2 regions of the Ferrimonas lipolytica genome follow, and region 1 is predicted to be linked to the other one. Evidence: predicted binding sites of a transcription regulator. Region 1 holds the regulator's gene; the other holds the start of a gene.
The links. The regulator ArgR, encoded in region 1, controls arginine synthesis, uptake and breakdown. The targets are predictions, from matches to a motif close to ANTGAATANNTATTCANT.

Region 1 (3,666 bases):
GTTCGTCACAGTGAAAAGCCAAAGCTAATCCGCGGCGTTTCGCCTAGCTTACCAACACGCCTACCGCTGTAGGCGTGTTGTTGTATCTAGCGCCGAGAAAAGAGTGTCGTTAGTACGAGCTGAGCAACGGCAGTAATAAATGAACTGTTATTACCAACCCTACGAATGCACCCGCTAGCTCACTCAACTGAAACGCTCGGGCAATGCCTTGGCTATCACTAGCATCGCCCAACACTAAGCTACTCACGAATAACCAATACCGACAACAGCATCATCATGCCGATTGCTGCGCCAGAAATTAGCAGTTCCCCCCTGACTTATACCCTCGCCTGCCAACCCCAGTAGCAGACCTAAGTGCATATCAACACCAAGTCCAGCGTTTCATAGGCTCCAATTGAATTGGCATACAGTTGACGATATCGCAGTGGCGAAGAATGTGATTGGCTCGGCGCATTGGCAACATCAAAGCATAAAAAAACCGACGCATCAGCGTCGGTTTGTTAGCACTAGCAAAGAGCATTATTACTTAACGAACTCTTCACCAATGTGAATATCACCCTTAAGAGTCTCGAGCATGCCGGTCAGTGCATCTTGCTCGAAAGCACTGAGGCCACCGTACGGCAAAATGGCTTTAACACCCGCGGTACCAAGTTCAATCGGCTGAGCAAAGAAACGAGCGTGTTCACCTGCGCCTTCAACGTAAGCGCACTCAATTACGCCCTGCTCACCTTGTAAACCTCGAACAACCGCTAAACCAAAGCGACAAGCCGCTTGCGCCATCGACAATGTGGCAGAACCGCCACCGGCTTTAGCTTCTACTACTTCTGTTCCGGCGTTCTGGATACGGTGAGTCAGGCTGGCAATTTCCTCAGCGCTAAACTCAACGCCCTTAACTTGGGACAGCAGTGGCAAGATAGTCACACCGCTATGGCCACCAATTACATTTAGCTTAACATCTGCAACGTTCAAGCCTTTTGCTTCAGCAATAAAGGTTTCACTGCGGATCACATCCAACGTGGTTACGCCGAACAATTTATTCTTGTCGTAAACACCCGCTTCTTTTAGCACTTCAGCAGCAATCGCCACTGTAGTGTTTACTGGATTGGTGATAATGCCGATACACGCTGTTGGAGCTACTGCAGCGACCTTAGCGGTTAGGTTCCGAATAATACCGGCATTAATATTGAACAGATCAGAACGGTCCATACCTGGCTTACGGGCAACACCCGCTGAGATCAGTACTACGTCAGCTCCCTCAAGCGCTGGGCTTGGGTCTTCGCCGGCAAAGCCGGTTGCTTCCACATCGGTAGGTATGTGGCTAATGTCTTTTGCTACGCCCGGGGTTACTGGCGCAATGTCATACAATGCCAATTTACTGCCAGCAGGCAGGTTCAGTTTCAACAACAGGGCTAAGGCCTGACCAATGCCACCTGCGGCACCCAATACTGCAACTTTCATCGTTGTCTCCATCTTTCCATGAAAATGTGATAGACATCACTCTATTGGCGCCCACAATACCCAAAGGTAAGACGTTTCGCAATGACTGGTATCAATACTGTCAATGGCAGCAAAAATGGCTGTAGATAATACGTAATGATGAATTTTTATGCCGTATATATGAATCACTCTTGCTTTATAAGCACTATTTATGCAACCTAACCCTCCTTAAAAGCTAACTTTGTTGTATTAAAGCACTTATGAAGACAGGCCATCAGCAAGACGAACTAGTACGAGTATTCAAATCGATCTTGAAAGAGGAGCGATTTGGCTCACAAGGCGAGATCGTTACCGCACTGCAAGGGGAAGGGTTCAGCAATATTAACCAGTCCAAGGTATCGCGGATGCTTAGCAAGTTTGGGGCAGTACGCACTCGTAACGCTAAGCAAGAGATGGTGTACTGCTTACCTGCAGAGCTTGGGGTACCAACGGCGAATGCACAGCTTCGTAATCTAGTATTAGATGTTGATCATAACGGCAGCATGATCGTCGTTCACGCTAGTCCAGGCGCCGCCCAATTGATTGCTCGTCTGTTGGACTCCATGGGTAAAGCTGAGGGGATTTTAGGCACCATCGCAGGCGACGATACCATCTTCATCGCTCCAACCAGCCACGCTCAATTAGAGCCAACCTTAGCGATGATCAAAGAACTGTTCAATTACGTCGATTAGCCTCTACCAGTTAAGTCGCTAGATACAAAAACGCCTAACGATTAAGTCAGGCGTTTTTTGTGGCAGCTTATAGATTCGCAGCTTGCTCTAAAAAGTCGAGCGACGGTGCAAAAAATGAAGCCCCCGTTACCGCTTGTGTATAGTTCAGCAAGTGATCGTGGTGGCCGTGGCCATCACCGACAACCATCGAATGCAACTGCTTCTCAAAGTGTACCGGGGTATAACAACAGCTGATAAAGAACAGTCCCTGCTCCTTCATATCACCGTAAGGCATGCTTTGACGTAAAATCTCCATGCCTTTGCCGTGTTCATCTTTAAGATTGGTACGCTTAATATGACAGTAAGCAGGCTTGGCTGCTGATGGATACTCAACGTTATCAACCTTGGTGCGACCGATGGTATCTTCTTGAGTCTTTATCGATTGTTGTTGCCACTGCGCCATATTGTGTACGTAACGCTGGGTATGAACGTAACTACCACCAGCAAACTCACCTTCGGCGACTAAGGCAACCTCACGCCGATGGCTGCCTGTAGGGTTTTCAGTGCCATCAACAAAACCGGTAAAGTCACGGTTATCAAGGTAACGGAAACTACGCACCTCCTCGACCAATTCAGCAAAGCCAACCAAACGACGACACACTTCTTGCGCCACGACATGGTTAAAGTCGAGGCGGTCGCTGCGCAGGTGGATAAACAGATCAACCGGCTGGCTTGGAGTGTGCCGATCTTCAGCTGAATATTGTGGGAACGGATTAAGCAATGGCGGACGCTGGTTTGGGTACAAGGTATCCCAATAGTTAGCACCAACGGCAACAAAACCATTAAAGGCACAATCAGCATTGCGATCAGCAGAGCTTTGCAGCCATGACGCTAATCCAGCTAATACTCCTGGCAATGCCAACTCAGCTCCTTCGTAGGCATTAAACATCATATATAACCCATGCAGATTACCCTCTGCACAGATCCCACCCTGCTCTCTCGGCATTGTCTTATCCTTCAAAATTCAACTGGCAATAGTTTGCTCACTGAGCCGCAATCAAGCAAGTAGGATAACGCTAAAACCAACATCAATTACAATAAAATCAACGCGTGAGGTAAAGCAGACACTGCAACCTTAGCTCCTTGAGCTAGATCTAACCGTTCCGAACGCACTGCTAGGCTAATCGGACCTACCTCAACCTGATAATCGCAATAGGTACCGCTGAAGTTACGCGCGGTAACAATGCCGCTGCCATCATCATCGGCTACTAGGTTAAGTTGCTGTGGTCTCAACAGTAGCTTCCCTTGGTGGGCAGGCGGGTATGAAAGCGGGTTTAAGCTTTTGATCGAACCAAGCGGAGTTTCAACCTCATCGACGGCACTGACCACCGCATCAAGATAATTCCCTCCACCAAGAAAATCGGCAACAAAACGGCTCGCGGGAAATCGGTAAAGCTGTTCCGCTTGCCCCTGTTGCACCACTTGACCTTGATGCATCAAGGCCAACTTATCCGCAAAG
Region 2 (3,666 bases), 1.1 Mb from region 1:
TCAAGCAGCGACCACCTTTACAATAAGCCTGCATTTATGCGGGCTTTTTTGTACCTAAAATCCAAGCTTCGAATCCTCGCTAATACCTCAAGCAGCGACCACCTTTACAATAAGCCTGCATTTATGCGGGCTTTTTTGTACCTAAAATCCAAGCATCGAATCCTCGCTAATGCCTCAAGCAGCGACCACTTTTACAATAAGCCTGCATTTATGCGGGCTTTTTTGTACCTAAAATCCAAGCATCGAATCCTCGCTAATACCTCAAGCAGCGACCACCTTTACAATAAGCCTGCATTTATGCGGGCTTTGGGAAGCAGCATCCTCATTACCGATTGCTGCCAACACAGTTAAAGCAGCCACTAAGCGACCTGCAGACACAAACAGCAAAGCACAGCCGCCTTAGCTCTTACACCGCATTGGAGTAGTTAAGCGAAGCGTTTTGGACGGCGACCTAAGGCAAAGGGGGATTCCAAAGGGGGCGAAGCTCCCGCCTAAGGCATACAAGAGTGTGCCGTCGCCACCGCGACACAGCACCGTTGAAACCCACCAGCGATGATCGCCACAGGTTTAAGACAAACCTTACTAGTTCAAAGTATGGGGCAAACACTCGCAATTGGGCCCATAGCATCTACGCTTAGTCGGCACGACTATCCAACTGCAAGGAGCCCATTAATGCCGATCCGTAACCACGCCCTAACGAAAGAGTTTCCGGAATACCTCGAAAAAATCAAAAACCTCCGCTTAAACGACCTTCCCTTTCGCGAAGCATGCGATGAATACAACGAGCTCGACAAGCAGATCCGTCAACTGGAACTAAAAGATATTCCAACCGAGGATCAGCACTTTAGTCGAATGAGGTTTCACCGCGCTCACCTGAAAGACAAGCTTTATCAAATTCTGCGCAGTGATAAGAGCGCGAACTTTTATCCCTGAGCGACAGCGATTCGACGTTCAGTTAACGCCGTAGCTTGGCCACCGTTAGCCGCTAGGTTTTCAACAATGGCGTTCATCGCTAACCATTTATCACCGCACCAATCTGGCGCCAACAGCTCTGGTGGCCGAGCATAGGCGCTAACGCGGTGAAAAACGACTTCCGCTGGGGTGCGACGAATAAGATCGCAGGCGGTGCTAACGTACTTGTCGAGATCCCACAAAGGTAAGCGATCCGCCCGCCACTGCTTAGCCATGGTGCTGTTTTCAACAACGTGTAGCGGGTGCAACTTAATGCCATCAACTCCCGCGTCTAACACCAGATCCAACGTTTGCTGAGCGTGCTCCGGCGTCTCGCCTGGTAGCCCCAAGATTAAGTGAGTACAAACCTTGATACCCAAGGCGCGAGCGCGCACAACCGTATCTCGGTAAGCTTCAAAATCATGGCCACGGTTAATCTTCTTTAAGGTGCTGGCATGAGCCGTCTGCAGGCCAAGCTCCAACCACACTTCCATTCCCTCTTGCTGATAGCTCACTAACAACTCAAGCACGTCATCTGGCACACAGTCTGGGCGGGTACCTACGCACAAACCGACAATGTCAGACACGTCCATCGCTTGTTGGTATTTGTCTTTCAGTACCGCGTACTCATCGTAGGTCGAGGTATAAGCCTGAAAGTAAGCCATATAGCGCTTTTCTTTGCTGCCACGGCGCTGCTTACCCATCGCCAGTTGCTCAGCAACACTGGCCTTACTGCCGTGCTCTGCGCTAAAGGAAGAAACATTACAAAAAGTGCATCCGCCCAAGCCTAAACTGCCGTCACGATTGGGGCAGGTAAAGGCGGCGTCGATGGTCAGTTTGTGGATCTTGCTGCCATAGCGCTGCTTCATGTAGGTGCCCAGGGTGTGAACGTGTTTATCAAGGCCCATTAAACTCTCCGGCGGATTAAAAATCGCGCAACCTTAGCAGATGCAAGCGCAACACTCGCCGATCTAGATCACAGAGGAAGATAACAAGCCCTTATTAGCCGATAACGTGGAGGCACTATTGCGGTGCAATCTTAGGAAATAATGGTGCAGAGTTAACCACATCACTGCTAACCGCAAATGATTAAAAGTACAATGAAAGGCTGATTTTATGCAGCTATGGCGTACTTTTTTTGCCCTGCCGTCATTTCTGCTCCATGTCAAGTTATCGCCGTATGTATGTTACCGCTAAGTTAAAATAAAGGTTAACCCGAGTTGACCAGAATCAGAGCGCAAAGTAGCTTGATCAGGTTAACTGCATAACTATGTAGCAGCATCACCGCAATAGAATTAGAAGCAGGCGGAGGAATGTCATGAGCCTTTTACATCCACAGTTCGAAAAAGAAAATTGTGGCTTCGGCTTGATCGCCCATATGGAAGGCGACAGCAGTCATCGAGTAGTCCGCACCGCTATTTTGGCGCTGGACCGATTACAACATCGTGGCGCCATTGGCGCCGACGGGAAAACCGGCGATGGTTGTGGCCTGTTGATGGCAAAACCGCACGAATTTTTTAGCCACATTGCCGAAGAGAACAACTGGCGCCTGTCGAGCAAATACGCTGTCGGCATGCTCATGCTCAGTCACGATCCAGTTCGCCAAGCTCACGCCAAAAACGCTATTAAAGTTGAGCTGGCAAAAGAAACCCTATCGGTACTAGGCTGGCGCGATGTGCCTACCAATCAAGACGTATTGGGAGAGATCGCTGCCAACGATGTGCCAGCAATGGTGCAGGTGTTTATTAACGCTCCCGTGGGTTGGCGTAACAAGGATCTGGAACGTCGCCTCTATATGGCCCGCCGCCGGATCGAAAAGGCCCTAGCCGACGACAACGACTTCTATATCTCTAGCCTGTCTGGCAGTGCGGTGGTGTATAAGGGTCTAACCCTGCCTAAGGATCTACCGGAATTTTACCCAGATCTTGCCGATCTACGGATGACCAGTGCCATCTGTCTGTTCCATCAGCGCTTCTCCACCAACACCCAGCCACGCTGGCAGCTCGCCCAACCATTCCGTTACTTGGCACACAATGGTGAAATCAACACCATCGCTGGTAACCGCCAATGGGCACTGGCTCGCCAATATAAATTTGTATCGCCGCTGATCCCAGATCTGCAAGACGCCGCGCCATTTGTAAACCAATCTGGTTCTGACTCCTCCAGCCTCGATAACATGCTAGAGCTGCTGCTAGCCGGTGGCATGGATATCAAACGCGCCATGCGTTTGTTGATCCCACCAGCATGGCAATCTAACCCAGAGATGGACGACGATCTCAAAGCGTTCTACGACTTTAACTCGATGCACATGGAACCGTGGGACGGTCCTGCTGGGGTCGTGCTCACCAACGGCCGTCACGCCGCCTGTGCTGTCGATCGCAACGGCTTGCGCCCTGCCCGCTATACCATCACTAAAGATCGCATCTTAACCCTCTCCTCTGAAGTAGGGATCTGGGATTACCAGCCCGACGAAGTGGTCGAAAAAGGCCGTGTTGGCCCCGGTGAACTACTGGTACTAGATACCTACACCGGCAAGCTGCAAACCTCATTTGAGATCGACCAAGATCTGAAGAACCGCCACCCATATGCCGAATGGATGAAGGTTAACTCCCGTCGCATGGTTTGTGGCCAAAAGCTGCCAGTGGAGTCTGCCGGTTCACCAGAGTTACCGTTGGAAACCCTAGCCCAATACCAAAAGCTGTTTAACATCAGCCG

Region 2: a site for ArgR is predicted at 2,211-2,228, ahead of gltB (glutamate synthase large subunit). Genes of this name have one in related genera too.

What each region holds. Positions count from the first base shown of each region.
Region 1 covers NZ_CP051180.1:2,989,043-2,992,708, forward strand. Annotated here, with positions in the region: gene HER31_RS13685 (ammonium transporter) at 1-28, shown strand, start outside; gene mdh (malate dehydrogenase) at 523-1,458, opposite strand; gene argR (transcriptional regulator ArgR) at 1,698-2,168, shown strand; gene HER31_RS13700 (Dyp-type peroxidase) at 2,236-3,153, opposite strand; gene HER31_RS13705 (ABC transporter ATP-binding protein) at 3,240-3,666, opposite strand, start outside.
Region 2 covers NZ_CP051180.1:4,123,573-4,127,238, reverse strand. Annotated here, with positions in the region: gene HER31_RS18715 (HP1242/YdcH family protein) at 673-933, shown strand; gene mnmL (tRNA modification radical SAM protein MnmL/YtqA) at 924-1,859, opposite strand; gene gltB (glutamate synthase large subunit) at 2,270-3,666, shown strand, end outside.